2 regions of the Streptosporangium roseum DSM 43021 genome follow, and region 1 is predicted to be linked to the other one. Evidence: predicted binding sites of a transcription regulator. Region 1 holds the regulator's gene; the other holds the start of a gene.

Region 1 (14,994 bases):
GAGGGCGACCCGTGGATCGCCTTCACCGGCTTCATGCAGCGCGTCGTGGACGCCGACGTCCAGTCCCTGACGATCAACCTGGCCGGCACCTTCACCCCCGACGAGGATCTCCGCCGCGCCTCCACCCGAGCGGCCGAGCTTGCCGAGCGGGTCTTCGACCGCGCCGCCCGGACCGGCGCCCTCCGCCCCGACGTGAACGTCGCCGACACGTCGTTGATCTTCGAGCAGCTCGCCGCCCTCCACCTCGGCGACGAGGAGCGCACCGCCCAGATCAGGCGCCGGTATCTGGCACTGATGCTCGACGCCCTGCGTCTGGCCTCAGCCCCTCCCCTGCCGGGCCCGCCCCCCACCGCCGAGGAGGTCACCCGGCGCTGGAAGGTCTAGGACCCCGTCCGGGAGGAGCGGCCGGCCGGATGACGGCATCGGGCGGCGACCGGAGGTCTTTGCCGGGTTAAGTCCAGTTCATTGAGATTGGACTGGGACATATGCCCTACAAGCTTCCTATCGTGGCCCCATGCATCCCCGACTCGACGACGATCTCGCCCGCCTGCCCGAGCTGCTCGACGAGACGCGGGCGCAGGCCGTACGGCTGCTCGCCGGGCTCGGCGACCGGCCGGTCGCGCAGGCGCCCGCGGCCCACCGGTCCGCGCCCCTGCCGGTGGACGGCTCGGGGCTGGCGGGGGCGATGGAGACGTTCACCCGGCGCTGGGAGCCCGGCTTCTCCGCCGGTGCCGGACCCCGCTACCTGGGGTTCGTCACGGGCGGCACGACCCCCGCCTCCCTGGCGGGCGACTGGCTGACCGGCACGCTGGACCAGAACCCCACCTCCGGCCTGGACTCCAGCGCCCCCGACCTCGAACGGGAGACGGCCGCCTGGCTGCGCGAGCTGTTCGGCCTGTCCCCCGAACACGAGGGCGCTTTCGTCAGCGGCGCGACGATGTCCAACTTCACGGGCCTGGCCATAGCCAGGGAATGGCTGGGCGAGCGGCTCGGCGTCTCGGTCGCCGAGCGGGGAGCGGCCGCGCTCGGCCCGGTCCACGTGCTCTCCGGAAGCCCCCACTCCAGCATCGGCAAGGCGCTGTCGATGCTCGGGCTGGGACGTTCGGCGATCCGCGAGGTCGACCGCCTGCCGGGCAGGGAGGCCGTCGACGTCGGCGGCCTCGCAGCGGCACTGGAATCCCTGGACGGGACGCCGGCGATCGTCGTGGCCAACGCGGGCACGGTCAACACGGCCGACTTCGACGATCTCCGCGCGCTGGCCGCCCTGCGCGAGCGCCACCCCTTCTGGCTGCACGTGGACGCGGCGTTCGGGGCTTTCGCCGCCCTCTCCCCGGAGCACGCGCACCTCACCGACGGGCTCGACGAGGCCGACTCGGTCTGCGTGGACCTGCACAAGTGGCTCAACGTCCCCTACGACAGCGCGATCCAGTTCACCCGCCGCCGGGACCTTCAGGCACGCGTCTTCCAGAACTCCGCCGCCTATCTCGGGCCGCTGGGCGACGACCCCGATTTCGTGCACCTGACACCGGAGAACTCGCGGCGTCTCCGGGCGCTTCCGGCGTGGTTCACCCTCGCCGCGTACGGGCGCGACGGTCACGCGGAGATCGTGCGGCGCAACATCGCCCTCGCCGCCCGGCTCGGGGAACGGATCGCCGGCATGCCCGCGTACCGCCTGCTCGCCCCCGTCCGGCTCAACGTGGTCTGCTTCACCCTCGCATCCTCCCCCGAGCGCGTCGGGGAGCTGACCTCGGCGATCACCGCATCCGGTGAGGCGTTCCTCACCCGGACCGTCTACGACGGCGTGCCCGCGCTGCGCGCCGCCTTCAGCAACTGGCGCACCACCGAAGCCGACGTCGAGCGCGTCGCGAAGACGCTGGAAAGGTCCGCGCTCGTGGATCCACCCGTCCCGTCATGAGCGAGGGCGCCCGGGTCACGCCGGCACGCGGAAGGCCCTGCGGTAGGCCGAGGGCGAGGTGCGCATCGCCCTGGTGAAGTGATGGCGGAAGGTCACCGGGCTGTCGAAGCCGACCGAGAGCGCAATCTCCTCGATCGGTGCCGCCGTGGACTCCAGCACCGTCAGGCTGGCCGCGACCCGCTGGGCGATCACCCAGCGCAGCGGGCTGGTGCCGGTCTGGCGGGCGAAGTGCCTGATGAAGGTCCGCTGCGACATGTGGGCGACCTTGGCCAGCCCGGCCACCGTGATCGGCTCGGCCAGGTGGTCCAGCGCCCAGGCCATCGCGGTGGCCACCGCGTCGTCGTCCTCCACGGGGGTGACCGCCGCCTGGATGAACTGCGCCTGCCCGCCCTCCCGGTGCGGCGGGATGACCAGCCTGCGCGCGACCGAGTTGGCCACGCCCGGCCCGTGGTCCTTCCGGACCAGATGGATCAGCAGGTCCAGCCCGGCCGCGCTGCCCGCGCTGGTCAGCACGTCGTCACCGTCCACGTAGAGGACATCCGGGTTGACCCTGACCCGGGGAAACCGGTGGCGCAGCAGCTCGGCGTACTTCCAGTGGGTGGTCGCCTCCCGGCCGTCCAGCAGCCCGGCCTGGGCCAGCGCGAACGCCCCCGAACAGATCGACACCATCCTCGCCCCCCGGGCGTGCGCCGCTCGCAGCGTCGCGACCAGTTCCGGCGACACCGTGCCGGACACGTCCGGCACCCCGGGCACGATCACCGTGTCCGCCTCGGCCACGACGCCGAGCCCGTGCTCGGCGCGCATCGTGAACCCCCCGACGATCCGCAGGTCGGCGGGGGTCTCGGCGCAGACCCTGAGCTCGTACCAGGGCACGTCCAGCTCGGGCCGGGGGATGCCGAAGATCTCCACGACACAGCCCAGCTCGAAGGGCGACATGCCGTCGAAGGCGAGCACGGACACGGCATGGCGGACGGCGCGGAGCTCCGGCGACGGGATCAGCATGGCGAGATCTTAGCGATACGGGACATTCACGCCACTGTTGGGTTGCAGACCGGGACCGGCACCATTTGTCCTGTCACCCTGTCCTGCCGCCGCCGGACACGATCGAAAGGCCACCGAGATGACCGTCACCATCGCAGCCCCCTCCGCCGTCACGGCGGTCCCCGCCGCCGGCAACGCCGCCGCGCTCGCCCACTTCGCCGGCCGCCTGGCGTTCGAGACCGACGTGTCCGACGTGGCCGCCGACCTCGCCGCCGAGGCTCCGGGAATCATCGTGGTCGACTCGCGCAACCTGGAGAGCTGGGAGCAGGGCCACGTCAGGGGCGCCGTACACCTGCCCACCGCCGAGATCGCCGCCCGCGCCGCCGATGTGATCCCGGCGGGTGTGACCGTGGTGACCTACTGCTGGGGTCCCGGCTGCAACGGCGCCACCCGTGCCGCCCTGGAGTTCGCCAAGCTCGGCTACCCGGTCAAGGAGATGATCGGCGGCTTCGAGTACTGGGCGCGCGAGGGCTTCGCGACCGAGACCTCGGCCGGCGTCTCCCGGCGCGGGGTCGACCCGCTGACCGCCCCGGTCTCCGGCATCGCCTGCGCCTGCTGAGCACCCGCCCCGCCCGCCGTTGAGCTGGACCGTTCCCGGCACTCCTGGGGAAACTGCGGATAGCTCCATGAGGGACGTCTCCGCACCCCCGGGGCCCGAGATCCCGGGTGCGGAGGCACGCACCGAGGCCCCTCCCCGGCCGGAGGCCCTCATCCGGGTCCGGCCGGGACACGGGGAAACCGGCCATGAGTCGATCGTGAAGCTTTGAGCCGGACCGTCGCCGGCCTGCCGTTGCCGGCGAGCGCCCTGGCGAGGCCAGCGCATCCGGAGTACCGCTGCGCGGCCTCAGAAGTCGTCCCCGCGCGGGCGAATCGGAACAGATGGCGGGCATGCGCGCCGGAGGCCCGGCAGTCGCAGCGGCCGGCAGCGCCTGGTCCGAGGGCATGTGTCAGCTGCGGACCGTCACGGTGAAGACGCGGGCGAGCTGATGATCGATCAAGGCCACGGCCTCTTCGGGAGTCCGCTGTCCGAGCAGGACGGTCGCCTGGATCCCGTCGGCGCCCGCCACCAGGAACGCGGCCTCGGCCTCGGCGTCGACGTCCCGTGACACCTGGCCGAGTCCCTGGCCTTGCGCGATCAGGCCGGCGACCAGGTTCTCCAGCGCGGGCGGCGCGGCGCGGGCGACCTTGGCCAGGGCGGGGTCGGCCAGGAAGCGGACGAAGTAGGCGGCGTACACCAGGTGCCGGTTGCGCCGCTCGGCATCCAGCGGGAGCAGCTCCAGCAGCACTCCCCGCACGACCGCGTGCATGCCGGGCGCGTCGCCGAGCATCGCGAGGCGTTCGCGGGCCCGTTGCTCGGCGTCGTCGTTGAGGATCTCCAGCGCGCCGAGCAGCAGTTCGTCGCGGGTGCCGAAGTAGTACTGCAGCAGCCGGGCGGAGACCCCGGCCTCGGTGGCGACCTGTCTCAAGGTGACGTCCTCCAGGCCGCCGCGGGCGGCCAGGCGCCAGACGGCTTCCGCGATCTGGTGGCGGCGCCGGTCGTGGTCCACCTGTCTTGGCATGCCATCCGCTCCTCGCGACTCGTTTGTGGTGCGATCGTACCAAGACGATGTTATGGTTCGATCGCACCACAAAAATGCGGAGGGCGTGCCCACGCCCGCCGTCGCGGCCCTTCGAGGGCGATGGGAGACAGAGCACACATGAAGCACGTCACCCTGCTGATCATCGGCATGCTGCTGCTGGTCCTGGGAGCACAGGGCGCCATCCGGCTGCTGGCCGACCACGACAACGCCGGGCTGCTCGCCTGGCTGCCCGGCGGGTTCGCGGTATGGCTGGCCTGCTATGCGGTGGCCGCCGTCGCCGGAGCACTCCTGGCCGGCCGGGGCGGCAAGAAGGCCAAGCGGGGCGACCGCGAGCAGTGACCGGCCGCACCCGGCGCCGAGACCTTCTTGTGCCGCAGCGCTCGCAGGTGCTCGGCGGACCATCCCGGCCCGCCGCGACCGGTGCCGGCGGGCCGGCGCTCACACCGGGTCCGGCAGGTCCATCGACGCGAGCTTGGCCGGGTCGATCACGATCGCGATGCCCGCGATCCGGCCGTCGGCGATGGTGAACGCGGCGACCGAGAGCGGAGTGCCGTCCTCGCGCCAGGCCACGATCCCGGGAAGGCCGTTGACGAGCACCGCTCGCCCCCGTACGGCTGCGCCGGCGGACAGCCGCGCGCCGGCGGCGACCTCGGTGGCGCCGAGGGTGACGACCACGCCGTCGGGGGTATCGATGGTCAGCCTCACCTCGGGGTCGAGCACGCGCAGCAACCCCTCGAAGTCGCCGCGGCGAGCCGCCGCCAGGAAGGCCTGGACCACCTCCCGCTGCTCCCGTCCGACGACCGCCGGCCGCTCGGTCCCCCGCACCTTCCTGCGGGCCCGGCTGGCGAGCATCTTGGCGGCGTCGGCGGACCTGCCGAGGATCTGGCCGATCTCGTCGAACGGCACCGCGAACAGGTCGTGCAGCACGAACGCCAGCCGCTCGGCCGGCCCGAGCGACTCCAGGACGACGAGGAGCGCGAGCCCGACCGAGTCGGCGAGCGCCACGTCGTCCTCCGGCGCGGGGCCGTCGTCGACCGTCACCACGAGCTCGGGCAGCCGGTCGTCGTAGGACGCCTCAGGGTGGGTCTGGCGCGATCGCAGGACGTCGAGGCTGATCCGGCCGACCACCGTGGTCAGCCAGCCGGCGAGGTTGTGGATGGTCGCCGTGTCCTGGCGGGAGAGCCGCAGCCAGGCCTCCTGGACCACGTCCTCGGCGTCGGCGTGCGATCCGAGCATGCGATAGGCGACCGCGCGCAGCCGGTCGCGCTGGGCCTCGAACGCCTCGGCCACCGGGTCCGTCGGGCTGGGGTCGTACATGTTGTTACCTTCCTCGGATCTGCTCCGTCATAGGTGATGACGGGCCCGGACGGGCACAGGTAACCGATGAAGGAGCAAGACCGATGGAAGCACGCATGAAGAGCCCCGCGAACGCCGACGTGATGACGGCGATCCAGGGCCTTTACAAGGCGATGCACTCCGGCGGCGTCGACCCGCGCGTACTCGGGCTGGTCCACCTGCGGGCCAGCCAGATCAACGGCTGCAGCCCGTGCGTATTCGCCGGGATCGCGTCGGCCAAGAAGCACGGAGAGACCGACGAGCGGCTGCACAACGTGGTCACGTGGCGCGAGACGCCCTTCTTCACCGAGGGAGAGCGGGCAGCGCTCGCGCTGACCGAGGCCGCCACCCGGATCCAGGACGGCGCGCCGGGCGTCACCGACGAGATCTGGGACGCCGCGGCCACCCACTTCGACGAGAAGCAGCTGTCGGCGATCACTCTGAACATCGCGATGACCAACTTCTTCAACCGGATCAACCACACGAACCGGGAGCAGGCCGGCAAGACCTGGTGAACCGGGCGGGGCGTCATCCGTCCGGAGGCCGCACCTCCCCGCGATCAAGGGATGACGCCCCGCCGAGAGCACGAGCCGGGCGCCCCCGAGGGGATGATCGTCAGTTGGGGGCGATGTGAGCGAACACCGCGGTGATGTGCCGGCGGTTCGCCGGTACGAGATCACCGGTCGGCACCATCTCCAGCTGCCGGTGATGAAGCGCCTTGCACCTGATCCGTTGTCGGTGCCGCCGTGTAGCGTGCGGCCGGTGGACGAGACATCGAGAACGCGAGAGGCCGTGCGCGTCTACATTGACAGCGCCGAGCAGCGCGACTGGCAGCGGCTTGGCGATCTGCTGACCGAAGACATGGTGTACGAGATGCCGCAGAGCCGTGAGCGGATCCGCGGCAGGTCGGCTTTCATCCAGTTCAACAGGGAATACCCCGGGGACTGGCATCTCCAGGCGCGTCGCATCGTCGCCGATGGCCGCCACGCGGCCGCGTGGATCGATGCACGCGTCACTACTGAGCACCAAGACGCCTGTGTGTGGTTCGAGCTCTCCGATGACGGGCTGATCACCCGGGTCGTCGACTACTGGCCGGAGTCGTATGATCCCCCGCCGGGCCGCGAGCATCTGGTGGAGCGCTGGTAGGCGAGGTTCTGCGTGGTGCCGCGGATGGAGCCGACGTCGCCGGCCGGCTCCACCCGCCACGGACCGGCCCCGGGTTCGATCCGTCGAGGCGGTCTCGGCCAACGGCGGCCGAGAACCCCGTCGAGTCGCGGCGGAAGAACTCCGACGCCTCGTCAGGATCCGCGAGCAGCTCACTCCCCCGGACCACGGGCCGTCGGCCGGGCCGTCCCGAGATGCTCTCCTCCGGTCGGCGGATGATCCGAACGCCGGAGCGGGGAAACGACACCTGGTCGCTTCCCCGCCCTGACCTGCTATTTCCCGCCCTGAGGCGGCTGACTTCAGCTGCAGCCGCTGGTGGAGCCGCAGCCCTCGCAGACGTAGCAGCTACCGGCGGGCCGCATCTTGGTGCCGCAGGTCATGCAGAGCGGCGCGTCGGCGGTGCGGCCCTGGTGGGACTCCAGGGAGCCGCCCCGCTCCGGCGCGGCCACGGCCACGACCTCCGGGCGGGGCTGGGGCTGGGGCTGCTCGATCGGTGCCGAGGTGGCCAGCTCGGCGATGACCTCGTCGGTGTGGATCGGGGCCGGGTCCTCCCCGCGCTGCTGGGCGGCGCGCTCGGAGGCGGAGAAGATGCCGAGAGCGGCCCGGTCGTCGTAGGGCAGGTGGTCCAGGGCCAGGCGGCGGAAGATGTAGTCCATCACCGAGGCGGCCATGCGGATGTCCGGGTCGTCGGTCATGCCGGCCGGGTCGAAGCGCATGTTGACGAACTTGCTGACGTAGGTCTCCAGCGGCACGCCGTACTGCAGGCCGATGGAGATGGCCACCGAGAAGGCGTCCATCACGCCGGCGAGGGTGGAGCCCTGCTTGGACATCTTCAGGAAGACCTCGCCGAGACCGTCGTCGGGGTAGGACGAGGCGGTCATGTAGCCCTTGGCGCCCCCCACGGTGAAGCGGGTGGTGGTGCTGGGGCGCTGGTTCGGCATCCGGCGGCGGGTCGGGCGGCTGATCTCCACGACCTGGATCTCCGGCTCCGCGGCCTTCTCCTCGGTCTTCTTGTCGCTCTTCTTGCCCGCGACCGAGAGCGGCTGGCCGACCTTGCAGTTGTCGCGGTAGACGGCCAGGGCCTTCAGGCCGAGCTTCCAGCCTTCCATGTAGACCTGCTCGATGTCCTCGACCGTCGCCGCCTCGGGCAGGTTGACCGTCTTGGAGATGGCGCCGGACAGGAACGGCTGGGCGGCGGCCATCATGCGCACGTGCCCCATCGGGGCGATCGCCCGCTCGCCCATCGCGCAGTCGAACACCTCGTAGTGCTCGGGCTTGAGGCCGGGGGCGTCCACGACGTGGCTGTTGGACGCGATGTATTCGACGATCGCCTCGACCTGCTCCTCGGGGTAGCCCAGCTGCCGCAGCGCGCGCGGGATCGTCTGGTTGACGATCTGCATGGAGCCGCCGCCGACGAGCTTCTTGAACTTGACCAGGGCCAGGTCGGGCTCGATACCGGTGGTGTCGCAGTCCATCATCAGGCCGATGGTGCCGGTCGGGGCGAGCAGCGAGGCCTGGGCGTTGCGGTAGCCGTTCCTCTCACCCAGCTTGAGGCACTCGGTCCACTGGCGGGAGGCCTCGGCGTGGATGGCCTTGTCCATGCCCTCCAGCGTGCGCAGGTCGTCGTTTGCGGCGGCGTGCTTGCGCATGACGCGCTTGTGCGCGTCGGCGTTGCGCGCGTAGCCGTCGTACGGTCCGACGACCGCGGCCAGTTCGGCGCTGCGGCGGTAGGAGGCGCCGGTCATCAGCGAGGTGACGGCACCGGCGATGGCCCGGCCGCCCTCGGAGTCGTAGGCGTGGCCGGTGGCCATGAGCAGCGCGCCGAGGTTGGCGTAGCCGATGCCGAGCTGGCGGTAGGCGCGGGTGGTCTGGTCGATCTTCTCCGTCGGGAAGTCGGCGAAGGTGATGGAGACGTCCATCGCGGTGATGATCAGCTCGGTGATCTTCACGAAGCTCTCGATGTCGAAGGAGTTGTCGTCCTTCAGGAACTTCATCAGGTTGATGCTGGCCAGGTTGCACGAGGAGTTGTCCAGGTGCAGGTACTCCGAGCACGGGTTGCTGGCGGTGATGCGGCCCGTCTCCGGGCTGGTGTGCCAGTCGTTGATCGTGTCGTCGTACTGGACACCGGGGTCGGCGCACTCCCACGCGGCCGTCGCCATCTTGCGGAACAGCCGCCCGGCGTCGACCTTCTCGATGACCTCGCCGGTGAGGCGGGCGCGCAGGCCGAACTCCTCGCCCTTCTCCACCGCGCGCATGAACTCGTCGGAGACGCGCACGGAGTTGTTGGCGTTCTGGTACTGGACGGAGACGATGTCCTTGCCGCCGAGGTCCATGTCGAACCCGGCGTCGCGCAGCGCGCGGACCTTGTCCTCCTCGCGCGCCTTGGTCTCGATGAACTCCTCGATGTCGGGGTGGTCCACGTCCAGGACGACCATCTTGGCCGCACGGCGGGTCGCGCCGCCGGACTTGATGGTGCCCGCGGAGGCGTCCGCGCCGCGCATGAAGGAGACCGGGCCGCTGGCCGTGCCGCCGCTGGAGAGCAGCTCCTTGGAGGAGCGGATCCTGGAGAGGTTCACGCCGGAGCCCGAACCGCCCTTGAAGATCACACCCTCTTCCTTGTACCAGTCGAGGATGGACTCCATCTGGTCGTCGACGGCCAGGATGAAACAGGCGCTGACCTGCTGCGGCGAGGCGGTGCCCACGTTGAACCAGACGGGCGAGTTGAAGCTGAAGACCTGGTTGACCAGAGCGTGCTTGAGCTCGTGGTCGAAGATCTCGGCGTCCTCCTCGCCGGCGAAGTAGCCGTGCTCGACCGCGGTCCTGGTGTAGACGCCCACCACCCGGTCGATGAGCTGCTTCAGGCTCCACTCGCGCTGCGGGGTGCCGACCGCGCCGCGGAAGTATTTGGTGGTCACGATGTTGGCCGCGTTGACCGACCAGGAAACGGGGAACTCGACGTCCCGCTGCTCGAAGTTGATCGAGCCGTCCCGCCAGTTGGTCATCACGACGTCACGGCGCTCCCAGCGCACCTCGTCATAGGGATGCACTCCCGGCGTGGTGAAGATGCGCTTCATCTTCAAGCCCTTGCGCAACCGCTTGCCCCCACGCGCGGCCGCGCCACCGATCGTCTCCGTCATGACTTCCCCTTCCGGGGCTCCCCAGAGCCCTCGAGTCGGACCACATCAACGCGCCGCTCTGTCCCCCGGCGCCCGGGGTATGGATCAGTCCTGCTGGACGGAGCGTTCCGCCCGCAGCTGCTTTATCTCTGTTTCGAAATCGGCCAGGGTCTCGAAGCTCCGGTAGACCGAGGCGAACCGCAGGTAGGCCACCTCGTCCAGCTCGCGGAGCGGCCCCAGGATCGCCAGCCCGACCTCATGGGCGGCGATCTCCGCCGCTCCCGTGGCCCGGATGCTCTCCTCCACCCGCTGACCCAGCTGGGCCAGCGAGTCCTCGCTGACGGGGCGCCCCTGGCACGCCCGCCGGACGCCGGCGATCACCTTGTCCCTGAAGAACGGCTCGGTCACCCCGCTGCGCTTGCTCACCATGAGAAGCACCGTCTCCTGCGTGGTGAACCTGCGCCCGCACTCCGGGCACGTGCGCCTGCGGCGGATGGCTCCGCCGTCCTCGGTGGACCGGCTGTCGATGACCCGCGTATCAGGATGACGACAGAACGGACAGTGCACGCGTGTCGCCCCCTTGAGCCGGCAAGTGGCCCACCTTCTCGTGCATTCCACGGCGTCCACGCCAGACGCTTGCGCACGCCCCTCGAATGGTCGAGATGCGGTAATGGAAACACAATCTATGGTGAAGACCACCGATGAAGCCACTAGATGTTGTGGTCCAACGGTAGGAGGGTCGGCTCATGAACGCAAGTTGAAAGGACCCCGTCAGACGAAGTCGCTGATCAGCGCGTCACATTCGAACGAGTCGGGCGTGTCGCCCCTCCGGCACCCCCTCAGGGGGCGGAACCGTCCGGCAGGTAGAGCCGGGTCCCGGGCCGGATCACGGAGTCGGACAGGCCGTTGAGATCCATGATCCGGCGGATCGTCGGAGCCGGATCCCCGCCTTCCGTCACGGCGTCCGCGATCTCCCACAGCGTGTCACCCCCGCGCACCACGACCCACGACAGCTCCTCACGCCCCCCGTGCTCGAGCGCCGAGGCGGCGTCGATGCGCGCGCCGACCCAGAGCGCCCCCAGGGTGACCAGCGTGAGCGCCGCCACCACCACGATCCGGCCCCGCCTGGTGAGCCGGAGCGGCGGATCAGGATATCGGACGCCCCCCGCGGCCCCGGGGCGCCGGGCGGGCGGGCGCCCGGCCCTCCCTGTCGTCACGGTCGTCTTCATGATGGCCCCCCAGCACCCTCGACCTGGCCGAACACACGTCGAAGAAAGATCGGCGAATCGAACACGATGTCGATCGAACTCCCGTACGATGTTGTACACCACGTCACCGCTGATTTCGAGAATGACTCGAACAATTGTTTGAATACGATCTTCAACGGCGGTACGGTCGCTGTGTGCGACGCGAGAGATACAGACCGGGAGGCGAGGAGATCGTATGAGCGAACATGACGAGAACGTTTCGGCCGTCAGCGACCTGGCGGTGCGCAGGCGTGACTCCCTTGGCCTCACCCCCAGGCAGCGGAAGATCCTTGAGGTGATCCGCGACTCGGTGCAGCAGCGCGGCTATCCGCCCTCCATGCGAGAGATCGGCGAGGCGGTGCAGCTCACCAGCACCTCCAGCGTGTCGCACCAGCTGACGGCGTTGCAGCGCAAGGGCTATCTGCGCCGTGATCCGCACCGTCCCCGCGCGCTGGAGGTCCGCCTTCCCGGCGAGCCGGCACTGTGGGTGGATCCCGAGTCCCGTGACGACGAGACCCCGATCAGCCGCCCGACCGCGGCCTACGTGCCGCTCGTCGGCCGGATCGCCGCCGGCGGCCCCATCCTCGCCGAGGAGAGCATCGAGGACGTCTTCGCCCTCCCCAAGCAGCTCGTCGGCGAGGGGACGCTCTTCCTGCTCCAGGTGACCGGCGACTCGATGATCGAGGCCGCCATCGCCAACGGCGACTGGGTGGTCGTCCGGCAGCAGCCCGTGGCGGACAACGGCGACGTGGTCGCCGCGATGATCGACGGCGAGGCCACGGTCAAGACCTTCAAGCGCAAGGACGGCCACGTCTGGCTCGTCCCGCACAACCCGAACTACGACCCGATCCCCGGCGACGAGGCCACCGTCCTGGGCAAGGTCGTGGCGGTTCTGCGCAAGCTCTGAGACAACGCACCGGAGGAGCGGGGTCCCACGATCGGGACCCCGCTCCTCGTCAGGCGCCTCAGTGGCGACCGCCCGCCGCAGCAGGCCCCGCGCCGGCCGCCGACGTGCCCGACGCGGAGTTCGGCCGTCCCGGTGCCGCACCCGAAATCGGGGCGGATGGCGGTGGTGTCCTGTAGCCGGATCGGCGGCGGTCCCTGGTGGGGGTCCGCGGTGGCGCCCCAGCCGAGCAGCTTGACCGGCGAGTGGGTCAGCCCGGTCGGGCCGGGCGAGCGCCGGAGCCGAGGGCAGGCCGATCCGGATGAGTACGGCGCCCCCGGTAACCGCCTTGAATAGAGCCTTGAACAGAAGGGCACGCGTTTTTCTCCCTTATCGGAGGTGCGGAGATGCGCTGATTCTGTTTTCGGATGGAAATAAGCCACAAGTGATGAAATTTCGGTAGTTGCTATGGTCGGCGACCTGTTCTTGGGTCACGAGACGTTCTACGCTCGCTCCCCACAGAGCGCGGCGGGCCCGCGCCGTCCTCTCAGGGATGGAAGCGCGGGAAACCCCCGGCCGCCCGCCTCGACACCGAGGAGCGTCCCCATGCCTCGCCGTCCCCCCGAGCCGGCAGCCGACCGGGGCACCCTGCTCCGCTCCGGCCCGTTCCACCAGGCCCTGCGTGTCTGCATCCGGGAGAGCGGCCTGTCCCTCGACCGCATCCGGTCCCGCCTGGCCCAGCGCGGGCTGGCGGTCGCGCTGTCCACCCTGAGCGACTGGCAGCGGGGGCACCGGCGTCCCGGCGGCGAGCAGTCCCCGCTGGTCGTCACGGCCCTGGAGGAGATCCTCCGGCTTCCCGGCGGCTCCCTCACCCGCCTTCTCGACCACGGGCCGGGGCTGGATGAGCGCTCCGGAGCCCTCGGCGAGCTGCTGGACGCGCTGCCGGGCTCCCGCGACCAGGACGCCGCCATCATCACCCAGCAGCAGAAAGTGCTGATCGACGCGGCCCGGCGGTGCGAGTCGGTGTGGACCCGCACGCTGATCAGGGCCCGGCGCGACGGCATGGACCGGTATGCGATCAGGTCGTTCGTCGACCCCGGCACCGATCTCGACGGCCGCGAGATCCACGCCCTGGAGAACTGCAGGGTCGGCACCATCCTGCGGCACCACGCGCGGGGGGTGATGGTCGCCGAGCTGCTCTTCGACCACGCGCTCCGGGCCGGCGACACCTGGGTCTTCGAGTGGGAGAGCTTCGACAGACCGGCACAGCCGTGCGTCGACCACGGCCACGGCTTCCGGCAGCCGGTCGGGCACTTCCTCGTCCAGGTGCGGTTCGACCCCGCGGCCCTCCCGGCCGAATGCCATTCCTACGTCAGGTCCGGACCGGACGCGAAGCCTTGCCGGACCGGCGTCCTGGTGCCCAACGCCCACCACACCGTCCACGTGGCCGCCTCCGACGTGGTCTCCGGCGTGCTGGGCATCGCCTGGCGCTGGCCGTAAACCTCTCTTCCCGCGATTGGGCCCCCCGAAATTTCGCACCATTGACGGCGCGTGCGCGCGTGATTACGTTCACCTCAAATTGACAGTAAAGTTTCCTGTTAATTAACCCCCCAGTTCCAGCGCGTAGAGGCGGCGGCCCATGGCGAATCAACATGTCCTGAAACTCCTAGCCGCGGTGGGGGTGATGCTCCTCCCCCTGGGGGCGGTCGTCGCGACGGCACCCGGCGCTTCCGCGGCCGTGACCGTGCCGCTCCGGGCCAACGCGGGCGGGTCCGCGCTCACCGACGCCGCGGGTGACCAGTGGGTCGCCGACAAGGCCTACTCCAGCGGCGACTGGGGCTACCAGACCAGCTACGGGAGCGGCTCGACCGGCGGTGCGATCGCCGGGACGACCGACGACTCCCTCTACCAGAACTACAACACCTTCAACAGCTGGGGCGGCTACCGCTTCGACGTCCCGAACGGCACCTACCAGGTGACGCTGAAGATGGTCGAGGACTGGGCCAACGCGGCCGGTCAGCGCAAGTTCGACGTCCGCGTCGAAGGCGTCAACGCGCTGACCGCCTTCGACATCTTCGCCTCCTGCGGCGCGCTCACCGCCTGTGACCGGACCTTCCCCGCGACGGTCAGCGACGGCGCGCTCAACGTCCAGTTCAACATGAACGGCGGCGCCAACTACGCGACCGTCTCCGCCATCTCGGTGACCGGCGGCGGCGGAGGAGGCGACACCACGCCCCCCAGCGTCCCCGGCAACCTGCGCTCCACCGCCACCTCCTCCTCCAGCGTCTCCCTCGCCTGGAACGCCTCCACCGACAACGTCGGCGTCACCGGCTACGAGATCTACCGAGGCACCACCCTCGTCACCACCGTCACCGGAACCACCCACACCGACACCGGCCTGACCCCCGCCACCGCCTACAGCTACACCGTCCGCGCCCGCGACGCCGCCGGAAACCGCTCCACCGCCAGCAACCAACTCAACGTCACCACCCAGGACGGCGGCGGAGGGGGCGGCAACAAGCTGCTGGGCTACTTCACCCAGTGGGGCATCTACCAGCGGGCCTACCACGTCAAGAACATCGTCACCAGCGGCTCGGCCGCCAAGCTCACCCATATCAACTACGCCTTCGGCAACGTGCAGAACGGCCAGTGCACGCTGGGCGACACCTACGCCGACTACGACCGTTTCTACCAGGCCGGCGAGAGCGTGGAC
Region 2 (14,994 bases), 4.8 Mb from region 1:
GTCGAAGCCCATCTCCTCCTGGGTGGCCCCGACGACCAGCTCCCCGTCGCCGCGCGGCACCAGGTAGACGTGCGAACCGTGCACGACGCCCCGCACGCACCGCTGAAGGACCGGCACGGGGGAGCGCAGCCGCATGATCTGGCCCTTGACCGGCCGCACCGGCGGCAGGACCTCGGGCGGCAGCCCCTCCAGCGTGCCCGACCAGGCCCCGGCTGCCAGGATCACCCGCGCCGCACCGACGGTCCCGCCGCCGGCCAGCCGTACGCCTGTGACCGCGCCTGCGGCCGTCTCCAGCCCCGTGACCCTGGCCCGGACCTGAGCGCCCCCCCGCCGCTCCAGGGCGGCCAGGAGGGCCCTGGTGACCCTCCTGGGGTCCACCCACGCGTCCGCGCCGGCCAGCAGGCCGCCGCGGACCGACGGCGCGAGCATCGGCTCCAGGCGGCGGCACTCGCGGCCGGTGAGCCGCTCGGCGGGCAGTCCCAGCTTGTCGACGAACGCGGCGAGGTCGTCCAGCACCGCCAGGTCGTCGGCGCCGAAGGCGACGTCCAGCGTGCCGTCGGTGCGGTAGTCGAGGTCGTGACCGCTGTCGGCGGTGAGCTCGGCCGCGAACGCCGGCCACCTCGCCAGGGAGGCCAGGCCCAGCCGGAGGAGGGGTTCCTCGGTGTAGGTGACCTCGCTGACCGGCGCCAGCATGCCCGCCGCCGCGTGCGAGGCCCCTGAGGCCGGGGCGGGATCGACCACCGCCACCGTCAGCCCCCGCCTGGCCGTACGCCAGGCCACCGAAAGCCCGGCCACGCCCCCGCCGATGACGAGGACGTCGAAACGGTGCGCCATACGTGCTCCGCTCCCTTCGCCGGCATGACCCGGATCAGGTTCGTGGCGGTCGAGGGCCCGCTTGCGGCCGCGCTCGGCCCGCCGTCGGCCCCGCGCCGTGCTCGCTCGCGCCTGTGGCGCGACGTCCTCGCACGTCACCGGGCTCACCGCGGTCCTCGTCGCTCCGCAGCCCTCCTCTCAGCCCGGTGCGTTCCGGGCTCCCGCGCGTCTTGTCCCTCCCACCCTAAGGGCTGGCACAACACGCTTACCGCGCCCGGTGTGAGCTAAATACCGTTTTCGTTATCAAACCGCGTTGGCAGCGGGTCGGCCCGGCCGCTTAGGCTCGTGAGTTGTGAATCATGTCGTGGTGGTAGGCGCCGGCCTGGCCGGCGTGCGGAGTGTCGAGGCGTTACGGGCCCGCGGGTTCGGCGGCACGATCACGTTGATCGGCGAGGAGACGCACCGGCCCTACGACCGTCCACCGCTGTCCAAGAGCGTCCTGCTGGGCGAGACCGACTCCACGGTCGTCGACTCCGACCTGGACGCCCTGGAGGTCGACTTCCGCGCGGGCGTGGCCGCCAAGGGGCTGCGCGAGGGCGTGGTGGAGACCACCGAGGGCGAGCTGGCCTACGGCGGGCTGGTCATCGCCACCGGCGCGCGCCCGATCCGGCTGCGCGGCGACGGCCCGCAGCACGTGCTGCGCACCATCGACGACGCGCTCGAACTGCGCGCCCTGCTCACCTCGGGGACGAAGGTCGCCGTCATCGGCGCGGGCTGGATCGGCGCGGAGGTCGCCACCGCCGCCCGCCGCGCGGGCTGCGAGGTGACCGTCGTCGAGGCCGCCGGCGTCCCGCTGAGCGCCGCCCTCGGTCCCGTGGGCGCGCACACCGTCTCCTGGTACGCCCAGGCGGGCGTGGACCTGCGCCTGGGCACCGCGGTCGCCTCCGTCGACCAGGGCGGGCTGACCCTGGCCGACGGGTCCACCGTCGAGGCCGGCGTGGTCGTCACCGGCGTCGGCGTGCGGCCCTCGGTCGAGTGGCTGGCCGGCTCAGGCCTCGAACTGGAGAACGGGGTCGTCACCGACGAGCACCTGCGCACCTCGCTGCCGGACGTGGTCGCCGTGGGCGACTGCGCGGCCTGGTGGTCGCGCCGCTACGGCCGCCGCATGCGGGTCGAGCACTGGGACACCGCGCTGGGCGCCCCCGACGTGGCCGTGGCCGCGCTGCTGGGCGACGACGCGGTCTACGACCCGGTGCCCTATTTCTGGTCCGAGCAGTTCGGGCACATGGTGCAGTACGCCGGGCACCACGACGGCGAAAGCCTGGTCCTGCGCGGGGACCCGGCCACCGACGCCAAATGGGCGGTCTGCTGGGTGGCCGAAGACCACAGGCTCACCGCCGTCCTCGCCGTCAACCGCCCCCGCGACCTGGTCCAGGGACGCCGTCTCATCGAGCGCGGCCAGCGTCTCGACGTCGATCGCCTGGCCGACCCTGCGGTAGCGTTGCGCGACTGTACGGCGGCGTAACCTCGCCGCCAGGTGTTTGGCGAAGGGCTCGATGTGGTAGTGGTGGATTCGTGACGCTTTCTGTTGCGCAGATCGACCGGGAAACCGACCAGCTGGTGGGCGAGTGGCTCACCCTGAGTGAGGTGGCCAGGCGGCTCAACCTCAGTGCCGGTCGTGCCAAGCAACTTCTCAAGGACCGCAAGCTCATCGGAGTCCGGCGGGGAGGCGGCGAGCCCCAGGTCCCCGCCGCGTTCCTCGGGACCGACGACGTCGTCAAGGGACTGCCGGGCACGCTCACCGTGCTGCTCGACGCCGGATACAGCGACGTCGAGTCACTCCGGTGGCTGTTCACCCCAGACGAGACCCTGCCGGGGTCACCGGTGGACGCGATCGTCGCGGGCCGCCATACCGAGGTCAAGCGGCGTGCCCAGGCCCTCGGTTTCTGACGCCCGCCTCTACCTGTGCACCGACGGGCGCCGTGACCGGGGAGATCTCGCCGACTTCCTCGACGCGGCGCTCGCGGGCGGGGTCGACATCGTGCAGCTGCGCGAGAAGGGCCTGGAGGCGCGCGAGGAGCTTGAGCTCCTCGAGGTCTTCCGCGCGGCCTGCGACCGCCACGGCAGGCTGCTGGCGGTCAACGACCGGGCGGACATCGCCTACGCGGCCCGTCCCGACGTGCTCCACCTCGGCCAGGACGACCTGCCGGTGCCGGTGGTGCGCGACATGCTCGGCGACGACATCCTCATCGGGCGTTCCACTCACGCCGACGAGGAGGCGTCCGCCGCGGCCGTCGAGCCCGGTGTCGACTACTTCTGCTGCGGCCCGATCTGGCCGACGCCCACCAAACCCGGGCGGCACGCCCCGGGGCCCGGCCTGCTGCGGCACGCCGCGTCCCTGGGCACCGACCGGCCCTGGTTCGGCATCGGCGGCATCGACCTCGCAAACCTGGACGAGGTCATCTCGTACGGCGTGCGCCGGGTCGTGGTCGTGCGGGCGATAACCGAGGCCGACGACCCGAAGGCGGCCGCCGAGGAGTTCCAGCGGAGGCTGGCCGCCGCGGGCTGAGGGGCGGCGGTCCCGACGGCGGACCCGGACCGGGCGCGCTCATGGCCGTCCCCGGCCGGGCGCGCCGGACCGGGGCGGGTGCCTTGCAGGGCGGGTGCCTTGCGGGGCGGGTGCCTTGCGGGGCGGGTGCCTTGCGGGGCGGTCCACCGCCGACGGGCCCGGGGCCTGAGCCGACGGGCCCGGGGCCTGACCGGGCGCCCGCCGCCCGGACCGGGTCAGGTGCGGCGGGAGGTCGCGGCCACGGCCAGGTGGGCCAGGGCCGCACGGGCCTCCTCGGTGATCGGGGCGTCGTCCAGCGAGGTCAGGGCGTCTTCCAGATAGTTCTTGATCATCTCCTCGCACGCGACGAGCGCCCCGGTCTCGGCGATGATCTGGCGGAGCCGGTCGATCCCGGCCGCGTCCAGCGCCGGGTCGCCGAGCGTGCCGCGCACCGCCTCCGCCTGCGCGGGGGAGGCGACGGAGAGCGTGCGGGCGATGAGCATCGTCCGCTTGCCCTCCCGCAGGTCGTCTCCGGCGGGCTTGCCGGTCTCGGCCGGGTCGCCGAACACCCCGAGGATGTCGTCGCGGAGCTGGAAGGCGATGCCCACGGACCGGCCGTACTCCTCGCAGAGCCGGTCGATCCACGGGGCGCGGCCCCGCGCGGCCAGCACCAGGCCGAGCCGGAGCGGCTGCTCCACCGAGTATTTGCCGCTCTTGAAGAGGGCGACCCGCAGCGCGCTGTCGAAGGTGTTCTCGCCGTGGGCCTGCTCCAGCAGGTCCAGATACTGGCCGCACATCAGCTCGGTGCGCATGTGGTCGTGGACCTGCTGGGCCGCCGCCAGCGAAGCGGGGGGCAGGCCGCTGCCGCGCCACATCTCGCCGGACCAGATGAGCATCAGGTTGCCCAGCAGGATGGCCGCGCCCTCGCCGAACTGCTCGGCCGAACCGTGCCAGCCCGCCTTCTCGTGCAGCGTCTGGAACCTGCGGTGCGCCGCCGGCATGCCCCGGCGCAGGTCGCTGGCGTCCATCACGTCGTCGTGCACGAGGGCGCTGGCCTGGAGGAGCTCCAGCGAGGCGGCGGCGGTGAAGAGCGCGGGATCGTCGCCCCCGCCCGCGCCGCGCCAGCCCCAGTAGCAGAAAGCCGGTCGCAGACGCTTGCCGCCCGCCAGGAACTCCTCGGCGGCGGAGATGAGAGGGGCCACCTCGGGTGCGCTGACCTGGGGTAGCTGCCGCTCGACGAACTCTTTGAGAGAACGATCCACTTCGAAGCGGATGGTATCGAGCGCGGCGGCGGAAGTGGTCATGCACTGACATTATCTGGCCAGACCGACGACTCCTATCTGTAGAGGTGGGTGTTTCGTCCCCTGCTCATGGTTGTGGCGGCCGGCCGGGCGGCCAGTACCCTAGGGATATGGCTCTGGGTCGCCCGTCAATCCTTCCCGACCGCGTGCCCACCGTCCGCGAGCTTCTCGCGGCCGGTGGCCGGTCGTTCTCCTTCGAGTTCTTCCCTCCGAAGACCGACGAGGGCGAGCGGCAGCTCTGGCGTGCCATCCGGGAGCTGGAGGCGCTGCGTCCGGCCTTCGTGTCGGTCACCTACGGCGCCGGCGGCGGCACCCGCGACCGCACGGTCGGCCTCGTGGAGCGGCTCGCCCACGAGACCACGCTGACCCCGGTGGCCCACTTCACCGCCGTCAACCACTCCATCCGCGAGCTGCGCCACCTGGTGGGCCGCTTCGCGGACGCGGGCGTGCGCAACATCCTCGCCGTGCGGGGCGACCCGCCCGGCGACCCGACGGGAGAGTGGGTGCGCCACCCCGAGGGCGTGCTCTACGCCGACGAGCTGGTCCGGCTGATCCGCCAGGCCGGCGACTTCTGCGTCGGCGTGGCGGCCTTCCCCTACAAGCACCCCAGGTCGGGCTCGGTGGAGGCCGACACCGAGCACTTCGTCCGCAAGTGCCGTGCGGGCGCCGACTACGCGATCACCCAGATGTTCTTCCAGGCGGACGACTACCTGCGGCTGCGCGACCGGGTGACGGCCAGGGGCTGCGACACCCCGATCATCCCTGGCATCATGCCCGTCACGCAGATGAGCACGATCGCCCGGTCCGAGCAGCTGTCCGGCGCGCCGTTCCCCGCGGAGGTGGCGGCGCGGTTCGAGGCCGTCGCCCACGATCCGGCCGCCGTGCGGCAGCTGGGGGTCGAGCACGCCGCCGAGCTCTGCCAGACCCTGCTCGACGAGGGCGTGCCCGGAATCCACTTCATCACCTTCAACCGCTCCAGCGCGACCCGCGAGGTCTACCAGGCCCTCGACGTCGCGCCGGCGAAGGCCGTGCTGACCGCCTAGCGGGACCGGCGGTGCCGGCCGGCTCGGGCCCTCTCGCGATGCCATCGGCGGGGCACGTCACCCGCCGGAGTGCGAGGGAGCGGTCGAGGGCGGCCCGGAGCCGCTGCCCGCGGCCCCCTGGCGGGCCCACCCCTTCAGCGGGAGCACGGCGCCGAGGATCGCGTAGCGCTCGTAGCCGCCGGGGAAGACGAACTGGGTGAGCAGGTCGACGAAGCCGACGCTGCGGTAGAGGTGCCGGGCCGCGGTGGGCTGGTCGCGGGTGGACAGGACGGCGGTGCGCTCCGGGCGGCCGGCGCACATGCCCATGACCAGCGCCCGGCCGATGCCCTTGCCGTGGTGGTCGGGGTGGACGTGGATCTCGGCGAGTTCCAGGGCGTCGCCGAGCCAGCCGCGCGCGCTGCCCTCGCCGTTCCGCTCCGCGATGGCCCGGTGGACGACGTCGTGCCACCACTGCCCGGGGACCCCGTGGAAGCCGTAGGCGAGGCCCACCGGCGTCCCGTCGGGGCGTTCGGCGAACAGGCAGGTGAATCCCGGGTGGAGGGCGTGGTTCCCCATGATCGTCTTTCGGCCGGGGAGCTGGTCGGCGGGCGGGTCCATCGCCGCGATGTAGATCTCCAGGACCGCGTCCAGCCGGGTGGTGAACTCATCGGGTCCGACCCGTCGCAGTCCGATCACGCCACGCACCCTAGCAGGGCAGACATCGGCCGGGGTGTCGAAAGGTGCGTAAGTGATGTTTAGCAATTTTCATAAATCACTGGAGCGCTTTTTACCCGCGGGCACAGACGGGAGGGCGGCCGGCCGCCGCGGGGGAGGGGACGGGCCCGCCGCCCGCCCTCTCCGTCCCGTACGGCGGCGGCTCCTTGAGCACCCGGGCCGCGGCGGGTGGCCGAGCCGGACTACAGCAGGTCCTTGAGCGCCTCCCGGTCGCGGGCGACCACCGCGCGGCCGTCCTCCGTCAGCACGATCGGGCGCTGGATCAGCACGGGGTTGGCGACCAGGATCGCGATCCACCGGTCCCGCTCGCGCTCGGCCGTAGCCAGGCCGAGCTCCCCGGCCCGATCCTCGCCCATCCGGGTGAGGTCCCACGGCTCCAGGCCGAGCAGGTCCAGGACCTCCGACAGCTCGGCGGGCGTCGGCGGATCGTCCAGGTAGCGGCGGACGGTCACCTCCCGGCCGGAGTCGGTGAGGGCCGTCAGCGCCGCGCGGCTCTTGGAGCAGCGAGGGTTGTGCCAGACGGTGGTCATCGGTCCTCCCGCGCCGGACCGGCGGGCGGGGTGCCGCGCCGGGGGACGCCCGCGCTCCAGCCGGTCAACGCTCCACCTCCACCGGGGTGCCGTCGGTGATGCGGACCAGTTCGGCGAAACTGGTGGGGAAGACCGTGTGCGGGTGGCCCGCGGCGGCCCAGACGACCTCGTACCTGCCGAGCCAGGTGTCGACCAGCGTTCTGAGCGGGGCCGGGTGGCCGATCGGGGCGACGCCGCCGATGACCTGTCCGGTGGCGGTGCGTACGAACTCCGGGGTGGCCCGCTTCACCTTGGCCGCGCCGACGGTCTCCGCGATCAGGCCGGTGTCCACCCGGTGGGCGCCGCTGGTGAGCACCAGGAGCGGAGCCCCGTCGGCGTCGAAGACCAGGCTGTTGGCGATGGCGCCGACCTCGCAGCCGAGCTGCGCGGCCGCGGTCGCGGCGGTCGGGGTGGCCTCGGCGAAGACGACGATCTCGCCGGCGACGTTGTGCTCGCCCAGGACCGCGGCGACCTTCTCGATGTTGGGATGCAACTTTTCTGGCACGCGGCCACTCTAAACAGATTGACCATTGATTACCGCTTCATCACCTCTGGCGGAGACAAGCGGTTCGTACACTATGGTCCCTTGGTTCGGACATCGGTGACACGAGGGGATGATTTTACGTGGGGGTTGACCGGCGGCTCGGAGTGGCCGCGCTCATGACAGCGGGGGCCGTGCTCGTCTCTTCGCTCGGCTCCCTCGGCGTCGCGAACGCCCAGGCCGCCCCCTCGGCGGCCCGGGTCGTCGCGGCGGAGGCCGGAGCCGCCGCGTTCGTCGCGCCCGGCAAGACGCTCAAGATCGGTGCCAAGGGCGCCGAGGTCAAGGTGCTTCAGACCCGGCTGAAGGAGCTCGGCTACGCGCCCGGCAAGATCGACGGCCGGTACGGCGGGGCCACCCAGGCCGCCGTCTGGGCCTTCCAGAAGGTCAACGACATCTCGCCGACCAGCACCGTGGCGCGCAGGACCTGGAACGCCCTGGAGGCGCCGAGGACGCCGAAGGTGCTGGTGCCCAACGGCAAGCCGACCCGGGTCGAGATGAACCTCGCCAAGCAGGTGATGGTCCTCTACGTCGCCGGGCAGGTGAAGCTGATCAGCCACACCTCCTCCGGGAGCGGGATCCCGTACTGCGAGACGGCGAACTGGAACGGCAAGGTCCAGCGCTTCTGCGGCGACGCCCGCACGCCGACGGGCGACTACAAGACGACCTGGCGCAGGAACGGCTGGCACAAGTCCTACCTCGGCCAGCTCTACAACCCGATCTTCTTCAACGGCGGCATCGCCTTCCACGGCGCTCTGTCGGTGCCGCTCGCCCCGGCCTCGCACGGCTGCGTCCGGCTGCCGATGAACGTGGCGGGGATGCTCCCCGGCCTGCTGGGCAAGAGCGTCCCGGTGCACGTGCGGGGCAAGTTCGTCCGATAGCCGCAGGTCGAGGCCCCGGGAGATCCTGATCTCCCGGGGCCTTGCCGTCTCCGGGGAGATCGAACCTTTGTTCGTCGCTTTACTTGACACTACGAGTGATCGAATTTATGTTCGATGTAATGACGTGGGACTCGCGGATCACGTCCAGGGCGGTCGATCGTGCCCGCGCCGTCGTCGCAGACGGCAGGGCCGGGTCGAGGCGGACGGGGAGAGGGGAAGCTCCTCGTCCCGCCGCCCGGGGAATTTGTCGGTGGGGTCTGCAAGTGTTGACGTCACCGGCGAAGTCGCCGGGAGCCGCTTGCGACCTAGGAGGCTGAAGCACATGACCCCTCGGCTCAGCGATTCCGGCGGGCCCCGGTTGTCGCCCACGGTGCGGGCGCACCTGACCGACGCGCGTGACTGCCTGGAAGAGGCGGCCGCCGCCCGGACCCCCGCCACCCGTTACGTCGCCGCCCACCTGGCGGCGCTCAGGGCGGCCGCCGCCGTCCTGGCCGCACGGCCGCGCCCCATGGACGGCCGCAGGCGCCGGCTGCGCAGCGCCTGGGAGCTGCTGCCCGAGGCAGAGCCGCGGCTCGCCGACTGGGCCCCCTACTTCGAGGTGAGCGCCACCAAGCGGGCCTCCGCCGAGGCCGGGATGACCCGCGTGGTGTCGGCCCGGGACGCCGAGGAGCTGATCTCCGAGGCGGAGCGCTTCGTCACCACGGTGGAGGGGCTGCTCGGCGTGCCCACCCAGCCCATGCTGCCCGGCCGCGTCCCCCTCGCCGGCTAGGCGCACTGACCCGAGAGGCCGGGCGTCGGCGCCCGCCGGTCGCGCCCCCGAGGCCCGGCCCGCCGACCGTGTGCCCCGAGGTCCGGCCCGTCGGCCGCGTCCCCTGAGGCCCGGCCCGTCGGCCGTGTGCCCGCCCGAGGCGCGGCCAGGCGCCCGCCGGTCGGGCTCGCCGTACCACGGGGCCTTCAGCGCCTCCGCCCGCCGTGGGCCGGTTCCGGCCCGCCCGGCGGCGTCTGGGGCCGGTCAGGCAGCCGAGGAGGCCGGGCGGGCGGCCCGGTGGCGCAGCAGGAGCATGGCGGCGTCGTCGCCCAGCGGACGGCCCACGTGGCGGAGCAGGTCGGCGCGGAGGGCGTCCAGCGCGAGCTGCGGGTCGGCCCCGTTCAGCAGGTGCGCCCTGGCCGGGAGCGGATAGAACTGACCCGTTCCGTTGCGCGCCTCGATGACCCCGTCGGTGTAGAAGAGGACCTGGTCCCCCGGCTCGAACGGGATCTGGTGCGGCACCGGCTCGCTGGCCTTCAGCGAGCCCATGCCCAGCGGGAGCGCCTCGTCCGGGGGGTCGGCGAACCAGTGCTCGCCGTCGGCGCCGAGGACCATGGGCGACGGATGGCCGCAGTTGATCACGGTGATCGAGGTGCCGCCGGTGATCTCGGCCAGGATGCCGGTGACGAACTGCTCGCCGGACAGCTCCCGGGTCAGGGCGTTCTCCAGCCGGGCCACCACTCCCTGGAGCTTGGCCTCGTCGTGCGCGGCCTCCCGGAAGGCGCCGAGGACCACCGCGGCGGTCTCCACGGCCTCCAGGCCCTTGCCCTGGACGTCTCCAACGATGATCCGGACCCCGTGCGGGGTGGTCACCACCTCGTACAGGTCACCGCCGATCCTGGCCTCGGCGGTGGCCGAGGTGTAGGAGACGGCCACGCCGATCCCCGGCCCCGCGCGGCGCGGCACGGGCCGCAGCAGCACGCGCTGGGCGGCCTCGGCCACCGAGCGGACGTCGGCCAGCTGCCTCTCGTGGCGGAGCCGCCCGGCGCTGGCCAGCACGCTGGCCACGGTGACGCCGAGGATGGCGACCATGGTGATGTTGGTGCGGGGCGTCCAGAGAATGTCGTTGTAGAGGCCCAGGGCGACGCACAGGGCCAGGGCGATCACGCCGACCACCGTGGTCCTGGCCAGCCCGCAGGCCACGCTGGCGAAGGCAGGGCCCAGGGCGAGCAGGGGCAGGAGGCCGGACGTCGGGCCGGAACCGAAGTCGATCAGGGCCACGAGGGCCATGACGATGAAAGGCAGGAGCTTCAGGGTGTCCTGGGTCCTGCTCCCCCCGACGGAGGTCAGCAGCCTCAGGAACGCGCGGGTCTTGGTCGACCCCAGAGACGCCATGAGGGCGTCGAGACGGCTTTTTGGGCGTCTTTGAGAGTGATCGTGCCGATCCTCTCCCCCTGCCATGTCCACCACATCTCGTTAAATGCCATGTTTGCCTTTTCCTACCACAGGGACCGTCGCCCGTGGCGCGATGAAGGCGATGTTCTAACGAGACGGCAAGTTTTCCCGGTGGGTGGGCACGCCGGGTCCCGGCGCACCCACGACCGGACAGGTCGTCAGAAGGATTCGACGGCGCGTCGTGCCTCGGGGTCCAGGACACCCCAGTTGATGAGCTCCTCGGTGAGCTCGGTGGGGGACTTGTCGTAGATCACGGCGAGGGAGCGGAGATCCTCCTGGCGGATGGACAGCACCTTGCCGTTGTAGTCGCCACGCTGGCTCTGGATCGTGGCCGCGTAGCGGGCGAGCGCGCCTGCCTTCTCCTTGGGGAGCTGGGCAAGACGCTCAAGGTCGATCACAAGCTTCGGTGTCGGGCCGAGCGGGCTCGGGGCGGCGCCCCCCGGCAGCAACTCCGAGACCGGAACTCCGTAGAAGTCGGCCAGCTCGGCAAGCTTCTGCACTGTCACGGCGCGGTCCCCGCGCTCGTAGGAGCCGACGACAACCGCCTTCCAGCGTCCACGGGACTTCTCTTCGACTCCGTGCAGGGACAGGCCCTGCTGGGTGCGGATGGCGCGGAGTCGTGCACCCAGCGACTTGGCGTACTCAGACGGCATGGTGTGGCCCCCCGGCTCTCTTATGTACTGCTTTCACTTGATTGTGCTCCCTCGCAACATATGCCCCAACCACCGGGTTGATGCCCGGGGTAGGCACCTTCGGTGACCGGAGCGTCAGGGTTTACCCGATAACGCCGCGAGGTGTGGTTACGGACAGTGACGGTAAAGCGGTGGACGCCTAAGGTCAAGCTGATTGGAAAAAAGATGTCGAATCCGATCCGACGTGGTCCTCCGCAAACGCCGCACTTGTCCTACCCCGCATAGTGAATCATCAAGGTTTCCCCTGCTTGCCACCGGATCCAGGCTTCTTCGGTGGGTTTCGGGGCAACATCATCACCGGGCACGGCGCTGCGCGTATGATCTTCGATGAGATGTCGCCGAGGAAGACCCGGCGCAACGGCCCCGTTTCGCTGGAGGCGCAGATCAGCATCGAACCCTCGCAGTCGGTGCCGCCCAGCGCCGCCGCCACGTTCCTGCCCTCCAGCACCGCCACCTCCACCTCCACCCTCCGGTGCCCGCGAGCGGCCGCCTTGAGGTCGGCCGCGACCCTCTCCCGCAGCCGGTTGAGCATCTCCTCCTCTATCCGCGCCTGCCGCCCGCCGCTCAGCACCAGGGTGATCAGGCGCAGCGGCACGTCCATCTGCAGGGCCGTCGCGGCGGCCTGCCGTACCGCCTCGCCGGAGGCGGGGGCGCGCCGGTAGGCCACGGTCAGCCGCTGGATCCGGGGCGGATGCTCCTCGCCGTACCCCCGGGGCGCCAGGGCGACGGGCACGGGGGAGGCGTGCAAGAGCTGGTCGGCGGTGCTGCCCAGGCGGATACGGCCCCGGCTGCCTCCGGGGGCCGAGCCGATGACCACCACGTCGGCCTTGCTCCTGCCGACGAGCTGCACCAGGCCGCGCCCGCTGCCCCGGTGGCCGTGCAGGACGTAGTCGATCGGCACGTCGTCCACGTCCGCCAGCAGCCGCCGCGCCTGGTCGAGGGTCTGAGTGGCCTCTTCGGCCACGTACGCCTGCCACTCGGCGTCGATCTTGCCGGGCCCCGGCGTGGTCCAGGCGGGGGCGTGCACGTGGGCGACCGTCAGCCGTGCCCCGGTCTGCCTGGCCAGCAGCAGGGCCAGCCAGAGCCCGTCCTTGCCGCGCGACTCGGGGATGAACCCGGCGAGAACATGCTCGATCTTCATCGGACGCTCCGGTTGAGACGGGAGTGGCGGTAGCCGTACAGGAAGTAGGCCAGCAGGCCGACCAGGATCCAGATGGCGAAGGCCAGCCAGGTGACCCCCGCCAGCCCGAGCATCACGATGATGCAGAAGATCACACCGAGGATCGGCGTGATCGGGAAGAGCGGTGTCCTGAAGCTGCGCGGCAGGTCGGGCCGGGTTCGGCGGAGCACCAGCACACCGACGTTGACGATGGCGAAGGCGAACAGGGTGCCGATGCTGGTGGCCTCGGCGAGCTGGCCCAGCGGGATGAACCCGGCGAGCACCGAGACGAACGCGGCCACGATCAGCGTGTTGGCCACCGGGACCTGGCGGCGCGGGTTCACCTTCTCGAAGATCTTCGGTATCAGGCCGTCGCGCGACATCGCGAACAGGATGCGGGTCTGGCCGTACAGCACGGTGAGGACCACGCTGGCGATGGCGATGACCGCGCCGAAGGAGATGATGATGCCCGCCCAGGTGGAGCCGGTGGCAAGGTCGGCGATCAGGGCGAGGCTGGCCTCGGTGGTGTCCGGGTCGAACTGCTGCCACGGCATGGCGCCGACGGCGGCCAGCGCCACCGCCACGTAGACGATCGTGACGATGACGAGGGAGAGGATGATCGCCAGGGGCAGGTCGCGTTTGGGGTTCTTGGCCTCCTCGCCGGCGGTGGAGGCCGCGTCGAAGCCGATGTAGGAGAAGAAGACCTGCGAGGCGGCGGCGGTGATGCCGGCGATGCCCATGGGGGCGAACGGCGTCAGGTTGCCCGCGCTGAAGGCGGTGAAGGCCACCACGCAGAAGAAGACGAGCACCGCGATCTTGATCAGCACGAAGATCGCGTTGGCGGTGGCGCTCTCGGAGGCGCCGCGCAGCAGCAGCCAGGTGGCGAGCACGACGATCAGGATCGCGGTGAGGTTGATCACCCCGCCCTGGTCGCCGGGGGAGTGGGTGATGGAGTCCGGCAGCTGCCAGCCGAACAGGTCCTGGAGGAAGTGGTTGAGGTATTCGCCCCAGCCGACCGCCACCGCCGCCACCGAGACGGCGTACTCCAGCATCAGGCACCAGCCGCACACCCACGCCACGAGCTCGCCCAGGGTCGCGTAGGCGTAGGAGTAGGACGAGCCGGAGACGGGGATGGTGCCGGCCAGCTCGGCGTAGGACAGGGCGGAGAACAGGGCCGTGATCGCCGCCAGCACGAACGCGGCCACCACCGCGGGGCCCGCCTTGGGTACGGCCTGGCCGAGGATGACGAAGATGCCGGTGCCGAGGGTGGCTCCGACGCTGAAGAGGGTGAGCTGCCACAGGGTCATGGTCCGGCGCAGCTCGCCGCCCTCGCCGTGGCCGCCCTCGGCGACGATCTCGTCGGCGGACTTGGTGCGGAACAGCCGATGTGCCACGGAAGCCATGTCTCGTTCCTCCTCGACTGTGCCTGTGTGGTGGTGATCCGTCGTGCCGGGAGGAGCGGCCGGGCCCTGCCCGCCGGAACGCGGCGGTCGGGCCTCGGGTCAGAGTGTGCTGGCCAGCGGCCAGGTGGCGTTGGGGGTGACGATCGTGCCCCCCTTCCCCTCCAGGATCTGCTCGGCCTCGTCCAGCTTGCCGATGGCGGCCATGTCGCCGGTCGTCTCCACGAAACGGCAGGCCGCCTCCACCTTCGGCCCCATCGAACCGGCGGGGAACTCCTCCGCGCGCAGCTGGTGGGGAGTGGTGTGGGCGATGTCCTCCTGCTGCGGGGTGCCGAAGTTCCTGGCCACCCGCGGCACGTCGGTCAGCATCATGAAGACGTCCGCCTCCAGGGCCTCGGCGAGCACCGACCCGGTGAGGTCCTTGTCGATGACCGCCTCGACGCCCTGGAGCTGGCCCTTTTCGTTGCGGATGACCGGGACGCCGCCGCCTCCCGCGCAGATCGTCAGGACGTGGTCGCGGACCAGGCGGCGGATCAGCCGGGTCTCCACGACCCGCTGCGGGGTGGGGGAGGGGACGACCCTGCGCCAGTACTGCCCGTCCGGCTTGACCGTCCAGCCGTACTCCCGGGCCAGTTTCTCGGCCTCCTGCCGGTCGTAGACCTCGCCGACGAACTTGGTCGGGTCGTCGAACGCGGGGTCCACCGCGGAGACGAGCGTCTGGGTGACCATCGCCGCGACCTGCCGTCCGGGCAGCGCGTTCTGCAGCGCCTGGAGCATCCAGTAGCCGATCATGCCCTGGGTCTCGGCGACGATCGTGTCGAGGGGGTAGGGCCGGGTCAGGTTGGAGTCCTTGGCGCTCTCCAGCGCCAGCACGCCCACCTGCGGGCCGTTCCCGTGCGTGATGATCAGCTCGTGCCGCTCGGCCAGCGAGGCCAGCGACGTGACCGCGTCACGGAGGTTCTCCTGCTGGCTGCCGGCGTCGGGCCGCTGCCCCCGCCGCAGCAGCGCGTTGCCCCCCAGGGCTACCAGGACGCGCATCTGCCGTCCTCCCGCCGGTGTCTTGGTGGTGCGGCGGTGTCGTGCGCGGTCGCGGTCCCCCGGGGTGGCCGGTGCCTTGATGGTGTGGCGGTGTC

What was found. The regulator LexA, encoded in region 1, represses DNA repair genes until DNA is damaged. The targets are predictions, from matches to a motif close to TCGAACANNTGTTCGA.
Region 2: a site for LexA is predicted at 8,467-8,482, ahead of SROS_RS13525 (SAV_6107 family HEPN domain-containing protein). Genes of this name have one in related genera too.

What each region holds. Positions count from the first base shown of each region.
Region 1 is NC_013595.1:7,854,992-7,869,985, forward strand. Features, by position in the region: gene SROS_RS34315 (TetR/AcrR family transcriptional regulator) at 1-384, shown strand, start outside; gene SROS_RS34320 (pyridoxal phosphate-dependent decarboxylase family protein) at 515-1,915, shown strand; gene SROS_RS34325 (helix-turn-helix domain-containing protein) at 1,931-2,917, opposite strand; gene SROS_RS34330 (rhodanese-like domain-containing protein) at 3,036-3,515, shown strand; gene SROS_RS34335 (TetR/AcrR family transcriptional regulator) at 3,904-4,515, opposite strand; gene SROS_RS34340 (hypothetical protein) at 4,654-4,875, shown strand; gene SROS_RS34345 (sigma-70 family RNA polymerase sigma factor) at 4,975-5,853, opposite strand; gene SROS_RS34350 (carboxymuconolactone decarboxylase family protein) at 5,937-6,386, shown strand; gene SROS_RS34355 (nuclear transport factor 2 family protein) at 6,502-7,017, shown strand; gene SROS_RS34360 (vitamin B12-dependent ribonucleotide reductase) at 7,335-10,172, opposite strand; gene nrdR (transcriptional regulator NrdR) at 10,257-10,718, opposite strand; gene SROS_RS34370 (LysM peptidoglycan-binding domain-containing protein) at 10,991-11,380, opposite strand; gene lexA (transcriptional repressor LexA) at 11,595-12,305, shown strand; gene SROS_RS34380 (hypothetical protein) at 12,888-13,781, shown strand; gene SROS_RS34385 (glycosyl hydrolase family 18 protein) at 13,921-14,994, shown strand, end outside.
Region 2 is NC_013595.1:3,023,470-3,038,463, forward strand. Features, by position in the region: gene thiO (glycine oxidase ThiO) at 1-834, opposite strand, end outside; gene SROS_RS13480 (NAD(P)/FAD-dependent oxidoreductase) at 1,166-2,338, shown strand; gene SROS_RS13485 (Rv2175c family DNA-binding protein) at 2,389-2,763, shown strand; gene thiE (thiamine phosphate synthase) at 2,741-3,382, shown strand; gene SROS_RS13495 (polyprenyl synthetase family protein) at 3,598-4,665, opposite strand; gene metF (methylenetetrahydrofolate reductase [NAD(P)H]) at 4,773-5,705, shown strand; gene SROS_RS13505 (GNAT family N-acetyltransferase) at 5,763-6,380, opposite strand; gene SROS_RS13510 (arsenate reductase family protein) at 6,602-6,949, opposite strand; gene SROS_RS13515 (YbaK/EbsC family protein) at 7,014-7,493, opposite strand; gene SROS_RS13520 (L,D-transpeptidase family protein) at 7,613-8,407, shown strand; gene SROS_RS13525 (SAV_6107 family HEPN domain-containing protein) at 8,730-9,176, shown strand; gene SROS_RS13530 (PP2C family protein-serine/threonine phosphatase) at 9,420-10,550, opposite strand; gene bldD (transcriptional regulator BldD) at 10,769-11,263, opposite strand; gene SROS_RS13540 (universal stress protein) at 11,535-12,443, opposite strand; gene SROS_RS13545 (amino acid permease) at 12,440-13,864, opposite strand; gene arcC (carbamate kinase) at 13,964-14,899, opposite strand.